Regions from separate parts of the Clostridium sardiniense genome, predicted to be linked through region 2. Evidence: riboswitches for the same ligand, from Rfam matches in the RefSeq annotation. Region 2 holds a riboswitch; each other region holds the start of a gene.
What was found. A riboswitch is a leader RNA that binds a small molecule or an ion and turns the genes downstream of it on or off. The one in region 2 is predicted to bind cobalamin.
Positions count from the first base shown of each region.

Region 1: another riboswitch for cobalamin. It lies ahead of K5V21_RS07860 (energy-coupling factor ABC transporter permease); the one in region 2 lies ahead of K5V21_RS14955 (ABC transporter substrate-binding protein).
Region 3: another riboswitch for cobalamin. It lies ahead of K5V21_RS05915 (sirohydrochlorin cobaltochelatase); the one in region 2 lies ahead of K5V21_RS14955 (ABC transporter substrate-binding protein).

Region 1 covers NZ_JAIKTU010000005.1:231,330-236,784, reverse strand. Annotated here, with positions in the region: gene K5V21_RS07870 (electron transfer flavoprotein subunit alpha) at 1-237, shown strand, start outside; gene K5V21_RS07865 (FAD-binding oxidoreductase) at 240-1,640, shown strand; cobalamin riboswitch at 1,794-1,989, shown strand; gene K5V21_RS07860 (energy-coupling factor ABC transporter permease) at 2,204-2,947, shown strand; gene K5V21_RS07855 (energy-coupling factor ABC transporter substrate-binding protein) at 2,949-3,275, shown strand; gene cbiQ (cobalt ECF transporter T component CbiQ) at 3,272-4,045, shown strand; gene K5V21_RS07845 (ATP-binding cassette domain-containing protein) at 4,070-4,921, shown strand; gene K5V21_RS07840 (hypothetical protein) at 5,088-5,243, shown strand; gene K5V21_RS07835 (hypothetical protein) at 5,297-5,455, opposite strand, start outside.
Region 2 covers NZ_JAIKTU010000013.1:33,701-39,155, reverse strand. Annotated here, with positions in the region: gene K5V21_RS14965 (pirin family protein) at 1-534, shown strand, start outside; gene K5V21_RS14960 (DUF1097 domain-containing protein) at 705-1,163, shown strand; cobalamin riboswitch at 1,319-1,521, shown strand; gene K5V21_RS14955 (ABC transporter substrate-binding protein) at 1,660-2,700, shown strand; gene K5V21_RS14950 (FecCD family ABC transporter permease) at 2,722-3,777, shown strand; gene K5V21_RS14945 (ABC transporter ATP-binding protein) at 3,783-4,541, shown strand; gene K5V21_RS14940 (CGGC domain-containing protein) at 4,558-4,884, shown strand; gene pgtP (MFS transporter) at 4,964-5,455, opposite strand, start outside.
Region 3 covers NZ_JAIKTU010000004.1:171,347-176,801, reverse strand. Annotated here, with positions in the region: gene tdc (tyrosine decarboxylase) at 1-478, shown strand, start outside; gene K5V21_RS05925 (TetR/AcrR family transcriptional regulator) at 632-1,210, shown strand; gene K5V21_RS05920 (MDR family MFS transporter) at 1,338-2,774, shown strand; cobalamin riboswitch at 2,838-3,022, shown strand; gene K5V21_RS05915 (sirohydrochlorin cobaltochelatase) at 3,180-4,013, shown strand; gene K5V21_RS05910 (cobyrinate a,c-diamide synthase) at 4,041-5,345, shown strand; gene K5V21_RS05905 (precorrin-8X methylmutase) at 5,404-5,455, shown strand, end outside.

The DNA of each region.
Region 1 (5,455 bases), on a different contig from region 2:
GCTAAAAAGCAAGTTGGATTAAGTGGTAGAACAGTAAGACCAAAACTTATAATAACTTGTGGTGTATCTGGGGCAGTACAATTTACAGCAGGTATGAATAACTCAGATTATATCTTCTCAATAAATAAAGATGAAAAGGCTCCAATATTTAAAGTATCTCACTACGGAATAGTTGGAGATATATATGAAATAGTTCCAAAATTAATAGAAGAAATAAAAGGAAATAAGGGGGAATAGTCATGAGTTACAGCAAAGTTTCAGAAAATACTATAAAAGATATAGAAAAGATAATTAATGATGAGGATAGAGTATTTTATGGAGAAAACATAAATGAAGATTATAGTCATGATGAATTAGGTTCTATAAAACAGCTTCCTGATATAGTAGTTAAGGTTGCTAATACAGAAGAAGTATCAGAAATAATGAAGTATGCTTATGAACACAATATCCCAGTAACTGCAAGAGGTTCAGGAACAGGACTAGTTGGTGCAGCTGTTGCACTTCACAAAGGAATAGTTTTAGATTTAAGTGGTATGAATAAGATACTAGAACTTGATGAAGAAAACTTAACACTAACTGTAGAACCTGGTGTGTTATTAATGGAAATTGCAAAGTTTGTAGAAGAAAATGATTTATTCTACCCACCAGATCCAGGAGAAAAAACAGCTACTATTGGTGGTAATATTAGTACAAATGCCGGTGGTATGAGAGCTGTTAAGTACGGAGTAACTAGAGATTATGTAAGAGGATTAGAAGTTGTATTACCTAATGGACATGTAATGAATTTAGGTGGTAAGGTTGTTAAAAATAGTTCAGGATATAGCCTTAAAGATTTAGTTGTAGGTGCTGAAGGTACTTTAGCAATAATAACAAAAGCTACACTTAAACTATTACCATTACCTAAAAAGGCAATTAGCTTACTTGTTCCTTTTGAAAATTTAGAAACTGCAATAGAAACAGTTCCTAAAATAATTAAATCAAAAGCAATACCAACAGCTATTGAGTTTATGCAAAAAGAAGCAATAGTTGCAGCAGAAGAATATCTAGGAAAGAAATTCCCAGACCACACTTCAGATGCATACTTACTTTTAACTTTTGATGGAAATTCAAGAGAAGAAATAGAAAAGGATTATGAAAAGGTTGCAGATATATGCCTTAAAGAAGGTGCTATAGATGCATTCATATCAGATACAGAAGAAAGACAAGAATCAATCTGGTCTGCAAGAGGAGCATTCCTAGAAGCAATAAAGGCATCAACTACTGAAATGGATGAAGTTGACGTAGTTGTACCAAGAAATAGAGTTGCTGAATTTGTTAAGTACACTCATAAATTAGAAAAAGAATATGATATTAGAATTAAGAGTTTTGGACATGCCGGAGATGGTAATCTTCATATTTATCTATTAAGAGATGCATTAGATGAAAAGACTTGGCATGAAAAACTTCAAAAAGTTATGCAATGCATGTATGACAGAGCAAAAGAATTAAAAGGACAAGTATCAGGAGAACATGGAATTGGATTCGCTAAGAAAGGATACTTAAATGAATCATTAAGTGATGAATTAATTGGTATCATGAGAGGAATCAAGTTAACTTTTGACCCTAAGAATATTTTAAATCCTGGTAAGGTTTGTGAATAAAATATTGTAATATTATCCCTGAGTGTTATTAAAAAAATGATACTTGGGGATAGTTTTGTGTATAAAATATATTTAAATTAAATAAATACCTGAAATTTTTGGGTATTTAACTTGTACAGGATTGTTAAATAATGTACAATGAGTTTAGGAAAAATTGAAAATTTGAAAATAGGTTTAACAAATATTAATATATTTGAAGATTAAAAGGGAAGTGGGTTTGAATCCCACGCGGTCCCGCCGCTGTAATAGAGGAGCTTATTGTAAACTATGCCACTGGATTATTCTCTGGGAAGGCTACAATAGGTGTTGATACTTGAGCCAGAAGACCTGCCTATTTTTAAAAGATCACAAACTCTACGGGATATAGGGGGTGCTTTGCTTATGAATAAATTATGTTTTTTGAAATTCATCGAGCCTCTTGATTTTGTGTCAAGAGGCTTTTTTATATGCAATTTTATTGGGTTTACTTAAAGTGTCCTGACTTTAAAAAAGATAATTTAGAGAGCAGTATTAACAATTTATAATCTATTATATTTAAGGAGCGGATTTATATTATGTCAAATATGTCAAAAAGAATTCAACTTTTTGTTGGTATCACATTAATGATATTATTTATACCAACTAAGGCATCAGCTATGCACATTATGGAAGGATTCCTTCAACCAAAATGGTGTATAGAATGGGGAGCATTTACTATTCCATTTGTAATTTTCGGTATATTCTCAATTAAGAAGACAATAAGTGCAAACCCTCGTCTTAAGATATTACTTGCAATGGCAGGAGCATTTGCATTTGTTTTATCTGCATTAAAATTACCATCAGTAACTGGAAGTTGTTCACATCCAACTGGTGTAGGTCTAGGTGCAATCTTATTTGGACCTACTGCTATGACTGTTTTAGGGCTTATAGTACTTTTATTCCAAGCAATACTTTTAGCACATGGAGGACTTACAACTCTTGGCGCAAACACATTCTCAATGGCGGTAGTTGGACCATTTGTATCATATGGAATTTATAAATTAGTTAAAAAATTAAATGGACCAAGATGGCTTGGAATATTCCTTGCAGCTGCACTTGGTGATTTAGCAACCTATATGACTACTTCAATACAACTTGGAATTGCATTCCCATCAGAAGCAGGTGGTGCTATGGCGTCTATAATTAAATTTATGGGTATATTTGCAGTAACACAAATACCTCTAGCTATAAGTGAAGGTATATTAACTGTTGTAATATTTAATGCAATAGCAGCTTATGATAAAGAAGATTTAATGGATCTTAACATCCTATCAAAGGAGGGAATTTAATTTGAGTAATAATGTAGAAAAGAAAGAAAAGACAAGCAGTCTAAAGACTAATATTATACTTATATTAATAGTTGTAGCACTTGCAATAGTTCCATTTTTCATTGCAAAAGATGGAGAGTTTGGTGGATCAGATGATGCAGCAGAAGCTGCTATAACTCAAATAGATAAGGACTATGAACCTTGGTTTGCTCCAATATTTGAGCCTAAAAGTGGAGAAATAGAAAGTTTATTATTTGCACTTCAAGCTGCAATTGGTGCTGGAGTTATAGGATTTGGTCTTGGATACTTTAAGGGAAAAAGAAAGAGATTAGATGGAGAAAATAAATGATAAATATTGATAAGTATGCCTATTCATCAAAACTAAAAAAGATAAACCCAATGGAGAAGTTTGTATTTGCAATACTTACTCTAATAGTTTGTCTTTTTGCAGACAGGCTACCAGTATCAATAGCTGTATTTTTAATTATGGGAGTTGCCACACTAAAATTTAGTGGCACTCCTAAAAAAGTTTATTTTAAGCTTTTATTAGTACCAATGGCATTTTTAATTATTGGAGTACTTACTATAACTGTTAATTTTTCTAAAGATCCTAATATGTTTTTATTTTCAGTACATATGTTTAATACATTTATAGGGGTGTCAAAGTATGGATTATATAAGGCTTTAGGACTGTTCTTTAAAGTTTTAGGTTCAGTATCATGTCTGTACTTTTTATCATTAAGTACACCAATGGTTGATATACTTTCAGTACTTGAAAAGCTTAAAGTACCAAAGCTTATGATAGAAATGATGGGACTTGTATATAAGTTTATTTTTATACTTCTAGATACAGCAAATACTATGTTTACGGCTCAAAACTCAAGACTTGGGTATGTGAATTTAAGATCAGGATATCGTTCTTTAGGTGCACTTGCATCTACACTTTTTATTCGTTCCTTTAAAAGGGCAAATGATCTATACATATCATTAGAATCAAGAGGATATGATGGAGAGCTTACTGTACTCCAAGAACCATATAAAAAGAGTGGAAAGATATATATTGCAGCAATAGTTATAAATGTGATTTTGCTAGTGATTGCATTAATGTTAAAGTATTAGAAGACATAGGAGGAGAAGATAAAAATGTATGAAAATATAATTAAATTAGAGGGTCTTCATTACAAATATCCTGATGGAACTAATGCATTAAATGGGATTGACATGGAGATAAAAAAAGGTGAGGTAACAGCTATATTAGGTGGAAATGGAGCAGGTAAATCAACTTTATTTCATCACTTAAATGGAATAGTAAAACCTACTAAAGGAAGAGTTTTATTTAATGGAAGTCCTATAGATTACTCAAGAAAAGGGCTTATAAAGCTTAGACAATCTGTTGGAGTTGTATTTCAAGATCCAGATAGTCAGTTATTTTCAGCTAGCGTGTATCAAGATGTTTCTTTTGGAGCAGTTAATATGAAGCTTCCAGAAGATGAGATTAGAAGACGTGTGGATAATGCAATTAAAAGGACTGGGATAGAGCATCTAAAAGATAAACCAACTCACTGTTTAAGTTTTGGCCAAAAGAAACGTGTAGCAATTGCTGGAGTATTAGTTATGGAACCGGATGTTCTTATATTAGATGAACCAACAGCAGGGCTTGATCCAGTTGGAGTTAGTGAGATAATGAATCTTTTAAAAGAGACTCAAAAAGCTCTTGGTATATCAATAATTATATCAACTCATGATATAGATATAGTTCCACTTTTTTGTGATAATGTATATGTTATAAATGAAGGAAAAGTAGTTTTACAAGGTACTCCAAAGGAAGTGTTTAATGAAAAGAAGGCCATTAGAAGTGTTAAGTTAAGGCTTCCACGTATTGGTCACTTAATGGAGATATTAAAAGAGAAGGATGGCTTTGGCTTTAAAGATATTCCTGTTACAATTTCAGGTGCAAGAGAAGCTATAAAGGCTTGGAGAGATGAAAATAAATAGTATTGTGTTCTAGGATATTTCCTGGGACACTTTTTTTATTTATATACTTATAAATAATTTAGAAAATATTATATGGATTAATTATACATAAATGTTTATTATCAATATATGAGATGATGAATAGTTATTTTATATTTAAAAATAAAAGCATAATTGGAGATTAGATATGAGTTTACGTATTGAAACAGAAGGATTGATTATTAGAGAACTTGAAGAATTGGATTCAAAAGATTTTATTGATATTTTTAATGGCCAATTTAGAGGAATAAATGGAGCATGGGGAAGTGATGGAAGTAATAAAAATCAGTATTTCTTGGATTAATTTATTTTCTTAGATAATTAATAACCTTAATAAATAGAAAAAGGATACTAAAATCAATATCCTTTTTCTATTTTATCTTTTAAAAAATTAGTGCAAACAAATAATGTTGATAAAAGTGATGAAAAACCAGTTAATAGTAATACCGTATCAAAATCTGAGAAGATATTTTCAATTATTATATTTGATAGGACTGATGATATAAAAAATAATGA
Region 2 (5,455 bases):
GATACACATCCACATGAAAATATGGAGATTGTAACTTATATAGTATCAGGAGAATTAACTCATGGAGATAGTATGGGGAATAAGAGAACTCTATCAAGAGGTAATATGCAATATATGAGTGCTGGAACAGGAGTTTATCACAGTGAACATAATTTATCAGATGAGATGTTAAGACTGCTTCAAATATGGATAATTCCAGATAAGCAAGGATTAAAACCACAGTATGGAGATTTTGAATTTAATTTTGATGATAGAAAAAATAAGTTTTTACACATGGTATCATCTATGGAAGGTAAGGCTGCTATAAAAATAAATCAAGATGTTAATATGTATACTTTATTTTTAGAAGAAGGAAAAGAGATAGAATTTAAAGTTGAAGCTGGAAGACAAGTATATCTTGTACAAATAGAAGGAAATTCTATAATAAATAATATTAAAGTGAATGAAAAAGATGCTATGGAAATCATTGAAGAAGATATATCTATAAAATCAAAGACAGATTCACATTTTATATTAATTGAAATGAGAAAGTAATATATGAACTTGTTAGGACCTAGACTTAAGTCTAGGTCCTGTTTTAAAAGATTATTTCTCTAAAAATTTAATTGAATTATAAAAAATATGATATAATTTTGAATGTATATTTGATTATAATAAATATTATTTATTTGAACTTATAATTTTATAAACTTAGGAGGAATATCATGGATGTAATGACGGCAGTAGCCATAAGTGTAGGTGTATTGTCTGGTGTTTGGGCTTTTGTTAGTGATGCTTTGGGGCTTATAACATGGGTTGGATTTATAGGATTTACAAGTTATTTTGCATCAGGTGGCAAATTTGTAGGACTTAAAAAATCTATTTTTGCAAATATTTCAGGTGTAGTTTGGGCAATGTGCATAATACTTGGATCAAGTTATCTTGAAGGTTCAATTTGGTCATATATACTTACAGGATTTTTTTCATTTGTAATGTGTATTCAAGCAAAGACAAGACCTTTAGAATTTATACCAGGGGCGTTTTTAGGTGCTTGTAGTACTTTTGGAACTGGAGGTAATTGGAGTGCGGTTATAATATCATTAATTCTTGGAAGTGTTTTTGGACGTATATCAGATATTTTGGGATTACTTTTTTATGGAAAATTCGGTAAGAAGGACAAGTGATTATAGGAATATTTTTATGTATATAAAATATAGCAAATATAGATACAGTAAATATAGCAAGTATGTACATTGACATTAATATTAAAACTATGTTAACATAAATCAAAGATTGACAAAATAATATAAAATTAGAGTAGTTTTGACATAGAAATACTCTAAAATAATAAAAGATAGGTTCGAGTATATAGTTAAGATATATACATCGATTAAAAGGGAAGTAATGGGTGAGAATCCCACACGGTCCCGCCGCTGTAATAGAGTAGTTTTCTAAATTTTATGCCACTATGTAATTATGGGAAGGCTTTTTAGAAAATGATGATACTTAAGTCAGAAGACCTGCCTATCTTTGAAGTATCTCTACGGAGTATAGAGAGAGGTCATTTTTTATACTAAGTATTTTTTATTTGTATACTATGACTCTTTAACTATGAGTAGTTAAAGAGTTTTTTTAATTAAAATAAATATAAAAGCTTAAGGTATGGAAGGAAGAGATCAAATGAAGAATAAGGGATTAAAAAAGCTAATAGTAATACTTATGGCTTTAACTTTAACAATGTCATTAGTGGCTTGTGGAGGAAGCAATAAGAAGGAGGAGGCAAAGGGGAATAGTAGTACCTCAGAAGATAAAAGTAATGGAGATTCACATTATCCAGTAACGATAACAACATATGACTTTGCAGGAAATGAAATAAAAGAAACTTTTGATAAAGCACCAGAGAGAGTTGTAACTACAAATCAAACAGCTACTGAACTTATGCTTGATTTAGGATTAGGTGATAAATTAGTTGGAACTTGTTATCTTGATAATCCAATATTAGGTAGATTAAAAGATCAGTATAGTAAAGTAAAGGTTTTATCAGACAAATACCCTACAAAAGAGCAAGTTTTATCACTTAAACCAGATTTAATATTTGGATGGAAGAGTGTATTTGCACCTAAAGAACTAGGAGATGTTAAGGAATGGCAGGATAGAGGAGTTAATACTCTTGTTCAAAGAAATACAGTAAAAACTGTTGGAAACTTTACTGTAGATAATCTATATAAAGATATAAATGATATAGGATTAATATTCAATATTCAAGATAAGACAAATGAGTATGTAAAGAATTTAAAAGATAGATTAAAAACTATAGAGGATAAAACATCTAAATTAAAGGATAAAAAGAAAGTTTTAATACTAGAAGAGAGTAAAGAAGGACAATTTAGAGTATATGGAAAAAATGATTTAGTTAGCGATATGGTAGAAAAAGCTGGAGCAGTTAATATTGAAGATAAGTCAGGAACTATTAGTACAGAAGGAATAGTAGCAGCAAATCCAGATGCTATTATATACATCCATTCTGGAGATGGAAAAGAGAGTAACAGTAAAGAGCTTGCAAAAGTATTTACTGATAATAAAGCACTTAAAAATGTAACTGCAGTTAAAGATAATAACATAGTTGTAACAGGTCTTGCAGAAACATGGGCAGGTGGAGTAAGAGTAGTTGATGCTATAGAACAATACTCTAAAGAATTATATCCTGAACTTTACAAATAGATGAGTGAGAGATGGTTTAAAGTGAATTTGTTTAAAAAGAATTTTGTAATATTAATAGGCTTAGTTTTTTTGCTTTTAGTAACTATAATATTATCAGTCTCTATTGGATCTGTTAAAATACCTGCTGGAGATGTTTATACAATAATCACGCATAAAGTTTTAGGCATTCATGGTTTAGAAAGTGGTGTAGATTCATCTTTGATTGATATTGTATGGCAGATAAGATTACCAAGAGTATTACTTGGTGTAATTGTTGGTATGGGACTTGCATTATGTGGAGTTGTTATGCAAGGAACTGTTCAAAATCCATTGGCAGATCCATATATACTTGGAATATCATCAGGGGGAACACTTGGTGCTACATTTGCTATGCTTATGGCTTCAAGCGTGACAACTATATCAAGTAACTATTTTTCAGTAGCATTTTCTGCATTTTTGGGAGCTTTGATTGCATCAATTATGGTATTTAGGCTTTCAAGTATAGGTGGAAGGATTACCCCAGTTAAGCTGATTTTATCTGGAATAGTAGTTAATCTTATATGTACAGCATTTTCTAGTCTAATGATATATATGACTAATGATAATGGAGCGGTACGTATAGCTACAGAATGGACTATGGGAAGTTTAACAGGTGCTAAGTGGGAAAATCTTTTAATACCATTCTTAGTAGTAGCTCTTGGTACATTATTTTTTATAACTCAATTTAGAGTAATGAATACAATGCTTTTAGGAGATGAAGCTTCTATAACACTTGGAATAGACCTTCATAAGTATAGAAAGATTTATCTTGTTGTAGTGTCTATTATTACAGGTGTCTTAGTTGCTAGTTGTGGTATTATTGGATTTATTGGACTTGTGATACCACATATTACAAGAAGCTTAGTTGGAACTAATCATAAGATAAATTTACCTGTAGCTATGCTAATTGGGGCAATATTTTTAGTATGGGCTGATGTTTTGGCTAGAATTATATTAAAGAATATGGAGATGCCTATAGGGATAATAACAGCTATAATAGGTGCACCATTCTTTATGTATATAATGATAAAACGTACTTATACTTTTGGAGAGAGGTAGTCTTTATGAAGTTAAATACAGAAAATTTAAATGTAGAATTAGGTGGAAGGGATATAGTTAAAGATGTATCCATTAATATAGAAAAAGGATATTTTGTTGGGATTATAGGGCCTAATGGAAGTGGTAAGTCAACTTTATTAAAGACTATTTATAGAATATATAAACCGAAATCAGGAGCTATGTATCTTAATGGTGAAGACTTATCAAAAATATCTCCTAAAAATGTAGCAAAAGAACTTGGAGTGTTAGGGCAATTTAATAATATATCCTTTGATATAAAGGTTAAAGATATAGTACTTATGGGAAGGACACCTCATAAGAATTTTTTAGAGGGAGATTCATCTGAGGACTATAAAATTGTTAAAGATTCATTAGAAAAGGTAAATATGTTAGAATATTATGAAAGAAGTTTTTCTAATCTATCAGGAGGAGAGAAGCAAAGGGTTCTTTTAGCACGTGTACTTGCTCAAAAGGTGGACTTACTTATATTAGATGAACCTACTAACCATTTAGATATAAAGCATCAACTTCAGATATTGAATGTTGTAAAATCATTAGGCATTACAGTTATTGTAGCACTTCATGATTTGAATTTAGCTACAGCTTATTGTGATAAATTATATGTTATGCATGATGGGGAAGTCGTTAGTAATGGAGAGCCTAGTAAGGTTTTAACACCGAAACTGATAAAAGAAGTATATGAAGTAGATGCAGTAATACATAAAGATAGTAACCCAATGTATATAACTTTCAAAATAAATTAAGTAAAGGGATGATAATATGGCTATAGCAATAATGGCCTGCAGAAAGCTTATGAGCAAATGTTCTGGAACTGGGTGTTTTAAGGCATACAATAATTCTAGAGATGCATTTGAAGTATATGGAGATAATAAAGAAGAGTTAAGTAGCTTTTTTTATTGTTCAGGATGCTGTGATACGGTGACAAGAGATGAGAATTGGAAACATAAAATAGCTCAGCTTAGAAAGAATAATGTAAAAACTATTCATATATCAAAATGTATAAGTGTTGAGTGTAATGATTATGATAGACATGAAAATATATTAAAAAAAGAAGGCTTTAATGTTATTCACGGAAGCCATAAATAAAAATAAAAGTGCTAATGGACACCATTAGCACTTTTATTTTATATAATACGTGGAAAGTTATATATATTTAAAACTAAATTTAGTTTTCTTCATTAGCTGTTTTCTTTATCTTTAAAGTTAAAGATAATAATATTAATGCAATGAAAGCACCAATTATTATAAATATAAATGCGCCATTCCATCCGAATGTATCTGCTATAAATCCAATAACTAAGTCAGCCATAAGTTCACCTAAAAGGTATGCACAAAGACCTGATAATCCAACAGCAGCACCGACAGCAAAGCTTGGTACTATATCTATTAAGCTCATACCAATTAGTAATTGAGGTCCATATATAAAGCAACCTATTATAGCAACAGATATCATTGTTACCATGTAACTTGAAGTTGTCCAATATGCTACTACAGCAAATATAACACCTATCATACATAATATACTTAAAGGAGCACGCTTACCTTTAAATAATACGTCTGAAAGCCATCCAAGTAGTATTGATGCTGGAATAGCGGCATATTCAAATAAGAACATTGCCCAGTTAGAATCAGCAACAGAGAAGTTTTTTGCTTCTTG
Region 3 (5,455 bases), on a different contig from region 2:
ACTTATAGGCGCAGGCAATGAAGGAGCTTACAAGCTTTATCATAAATTAGAAATGCAAAAGTCATATAAAGTTGGAGATAAGATAGTAGATGTTTATCCTTTAGTTGAACCAGATTTTAATATGGTTGACTTTGTATTTAATGTAAGAGGAAATAAAGATTTAAAAGTAATGAATGATTTAAATCATGATTTTTATGAAGAAGCTTCATATGTAAAGGAAGCTTTATATGTAAATGACTTTTTAACTTCACATACTGACTTTACAGTAGAAGATTACGGTGATTCACCACTTAAATTTGTTAATAATTGTGGAATTTCAACAGAAGAATGGAAGAGGGTTAAAAAGGTAACAATCCTAAGAGCATGTGTATTATCACCATTCTTAAATTGCGAAAAAGTATTCAATGAATATATGAAGAAGATGGATGACGCAATAGTAGAAAAGTTAGAAAAAATATTAGGTGAACAAAAGCAATAGAGTAAAATATTTTAGGAGTAGAACTTTATAACTATTTAGAGGTCTACTCCTAATTTTTTAATATATTCTAAAAATTATATTTGACAATTTAAATCTCAGAATGTATTTTATATATAGACCAATCGGTATAATAAAACTAATGAGGTATTTAAATTGGATAAAAAGATAGATACAAGAAGTAAAATATTAAATTCAGCATCAAAATTATTTTTCTCTAATGGATATCATGCTACTGGATTAAATTCGATATTAAAGGTAAGTAAAGCACCAAAAGGATCACTTTATTATTATTTTCCAAAGGGTAAGGAAGAGTTAGCATTGGAAGCTATAAAAGTAGTTAAAAACAATATAAAAGAAGAGATTAAAGAAAATCTTTATTTAAGTAATAACCCTATTGAAGGCATACAAAAAGTTATCTTAAATGTAGCTGATATAGTAGATAGAGAAGAAGTAGTCAAAGGAGTAACAGTTAGTCTTTTGGCATTAGAAGCTTCACAGACCAATGAAATTCTTAGAGAAGCTTGTATGGATACATTTTTAGAATGGGAATCTTTATATTATAAAAGATTATTAGAACTTGGAATATCAGAAAATGATTCAAAAGAAATAAGTAGAATAATACAGATAATGATAGAGGGAGCAATAGTAATGTCTCTTACTAAAAAAGATAATAGTTCACTTTTACTTGTTGCTGATAAAATAAAGATGATTATAAATAGCTATATAAAATAAAATTCTATTAGAATAAAGATTATTATAAAACTTTTTAAGATTATAATAATCTTTATATATTTTATTTAATAATATTTTTTTGGAAAAATTATATAGACTGGTCTAATTAAAGAAAGAGGTTTAGAAAATGCAATCAAAAGAAAAAATATTTAAGGTTATGGCAGTATTACTATTTGGAGGGTTCATGGCCTTGTTGAATGAGACAATAATAAATGTAGCACTTCCAAAACTTATGGAAGAGTTTAATATAAGTGCACAAACTGTTCAATGGTTAAGTACAGGATATCTTTTAGTTATAGGGATATTAGTTCCAGTTACTGCTTTTTTAATTCAAAGATTTACTTTAAAGCAACTGTATATAGTAGCAATGTCATTGTTTTTATTAGGAACTATAATAGCGGCTACAGCACCAAACTTTACAATATTACTTTTAGGTAGATTAATACAAGCATCTGGAACAGGAATGTTTGTACCAATAATGATGAATACAATAGTTGTTATAAATCCACCAGAAAAACGTGGCGCAGCTGTTGGACTTGGACTTTTTGTAATATTATTTGCACCGTCAATAGCGCCTACTTTATCAGGTATTATAATTCAAAAATTATCATGGAGATATTTATTTATCGTGGAAATTCCATTAGCAATATTAGCAATTATACTTGGATATAGATATTTAGAAAAAGTTACAGAAATAACAAAACCTAAAATAGATGTAATATCAATAATTTTATCAACATTAGGCTTTGGAGGAATTATAGTAGGCTTTAGTACTTTAGGAAATAATAATTTTAGTAAGACATTAGTATTTTTCTTAATAGGAATTCTATCATTAATCTTATTCTCATTAAGACAGTTTAAATTAGAAGAGCCAATGCTTGATTTAAGAGTATTTAAATCTTCAACATATGGACTTGGTGTAATATTTGTTATGGTGTCTATGATGACTCTATTTGAAACATTAGTTGTTATGCCGATGTATTTAGAAGGATTATATAATATGTCACCATTCCAAGTTGGATTAGCTATATTACCAGCTGGCTTAATAAACGCCTTTGTATCTATAATAACAGGACATTTATATGATAAATTTGGTGCGAAAAAATTAGTTGCTTTTGGATTTATTATTTTGACAGTTTCATTTTATTTATTATCAAGAGTTAATATAAATACAAGTTGTACAAATGTAATTATATTGTTATGCATACTTAATATTGGCATGCCACTTGTTATGACTTCATCGCAGACAAATAGTTTAAATCAACTAAAGCCAATACAATATCCTCATGGAACAGCTGTTATAAATACTCTTCAACAAATAGCGGCTGCTATGGGATCATCTTTATTTGTTAGCTTGATGACAACAAAGAAAAATAATTATTTAGACGGAATACAGGGAGTAACAAATTTAAATGATAATGCTATGGCGTTAGTTCATGGATTTAATTATGCTTTCTTTATAGCCGCAGTACTTCTTCTAATAGGTTTTTTTGCTTCATTTTTATTAAAAGATAAAAATGAGAAGGATAAAGGAGAAAGCTTAGAACTTTTAGCTAAGAATTAGAAAATATATTTATTGAATAAAAAACAGATATAATATATAATTAAAAAATAAGAAATAGTAAAATTAAATAATTTAGTTTTAGGTGAATAATTTTTTAAAATTATTAAAAGGGAAAATGGTGAAATTCCATTACAGCCCCCGCTACTGTAAAAGGAGACGAGCTTAAAAGAAACCACTAATATATATTGGGAAGGATTAAGCAAGGATGACCCTTAAGTCAGGAAACCTGCCTAAAATTTGTTAGCTATTCTTCGGAGGGAAGTACAATAGATAAAATTTTGATGGATTTTTTTAATCCTATCTTGTTTTTTTGTGTATATAAAGCACTTTTATCCTTAGGGATAGAAGTGCTTTTTTAATTATTCCCATTATTTAGATAAAACAAGAAATTTTTAGAGGTGAATTATGAAAAAGGCAATATTAGTAGTTAGTTTTGGAACGAGTTATTTAGATGCATTAGAAAATTCAATTGAAAAGATCGAAACAGAAATAAAAGATAAATTTAAAGGATATGATATATTTAGATGTTTTACATCTCATATGATAATAAATAAGTTAAAAAGAGTCCATAACATAGAAGTTGACACACCAGAGATAGTTTTAGAGAAATTAAAAGATTTAGGATACAATGAAGTTTTAGTTCAACCTATTCACATGATACCTGGAGAGGAATATGATTATGTAAAGGGAAATGTAGTTAGATTTGAAAAGCATTTCGATACTATGAAATTTGGAAGACCAATATTTTTCTATCAAGGAGAAGAAGAACTTCCAAATGATTATACAATATTCATAGAAAGCATAAAAGAATTATTAGAATGTGATGAAGAAGAAGCTGTAGTTTTATTTGGACATGGTAGTGCCCATTATTCTAATGCTGTTTATGGCGCTCTTCAAACAATGCTATATGATGAAGGACATGAAAGAGCATTTGTTGGAACTGTAGAAGGCTACCCAACTTTAGATAGCGTATTAAAGAGAATTGAAAGAAATAATATAAAAAAGGTGAAATTAGTACCGCTAATGGTTGTTGCAGGGGATCATGTTAAGAATGATATGGCATCAGATGAAGAGGATTCATGGAAGACAATACTAGAAAGTAAAGGGCTTGAAGTAGAAGCGCATGTACATGGGCTAGGAGAAGTGGAAGCTTTTAGAAAAATATATATAGATCATATAGATGATATGAAAAATGATACATATTTAGGATGTGGGGAAACTAAGAAATTAAGAAAATAAGCAAGAGATAAATAAGGAGGAAGGTATATGAAATCTTTAATTATTGCCTCTAATAGAAGTGGCGGTGGTAAAACTACCTTTACTTTAGCTTTAATGAATTCTTTAATGAGAAAAGGGTTTGAGGTACAAGGATTTAAAGTTGGGCCTGATTATATAGATAGCGCCTTTCATAAATTTATAACTAAGAAACCTTCAAGAAACTTAGATATATTTCTAATGGGTAAAGATGGCATGAAGGATACTTATTCAAGAGGAAATGGAGATTTAGGAGTAATTGAAGGGGTCATGGGTCTTTATGATGGTAAGGGAATAGATACTTTTGGATCAACATATCATGTTTCAAAAGAACTTAATGACATGCCAATTTTACTTGTAATTACTCCAGGAGCTCAAAGTGTTACTTTATGTGCCGAAATAAATGGATTAAAAGATTTTAAGAAAGCAAATATTATTGGGGTAGTTTTAAATTCTATAAGTACTAGCTATTACACTATGCTAAAATCTGCTATAGAAAAAAACTGTGATGTAAAGGTATTTGGATATATACCAAAGGATGAAAATTTAAATTTAAAAAGTAGGCATCTTGGATTAGTTCAAAGTGTTGAAGTATCAAACCTTAAAGAAAAAATAGATTATGCAAGTTCGTTATTAGAGAATTATGTAGACCTTGAAGGTCTCATAGATGAATTTAAAGAATATAAAGCAAAAAGTATAGAATACAACTTAAAAAATAAAAATATAAAAATAGGTATTGCGTTAGATAAGGCATTTAATTTTTATTATGAAGAGAATATAGAGTTATTAAAAAGTATTGGAGATGTTGTATACTTTAGTCCTTTAAATGATAAAGAACTTCCTAAAGGTCTAGATTTTCTATACTTAGGGGGTGGATATCCAGAAATTTTTAAAGAAGAACTTTCAAAAAATAAGTCTATGAGAAAAAGTATAAAAGATGCACTTGATAATGGACTTAGATGTTTTGCTGAATGTGGAGGGCTTATGTATCTTACTGAAAGCATAGATGAGACTAAGATGGTAGGATTCTTTAAAGGAAATACTGAGATGACAAAGAGACTTCAAAGATTTGGATACTCCAAGCTAACTCTACATAACAATGGAAATTTATACACAATTAATTGTCATGAATTTCATAAATCAAAAGTTAATTTAGAAGAAGAGACAGTATATAATATAAGCAAAGAGAATTATTTAGGAAATAAAAGTGAATGGGTATGTGGGTATAAGAAAAATAATACTATAGCTGGGTATCCTCATATTAATTTTTTAGGAAATATTAATTTCTTAAAAGAAATAATTAATTATGAAAAATAAAATTTATTTTAGAAAGTAGGTGAATGTTAGAGGATACATAGATTCTCTAACAGGAATTATGAACTATATAAAAGATCCAATGGGAATAGAAAAAAAAAGTTTTGAAATTA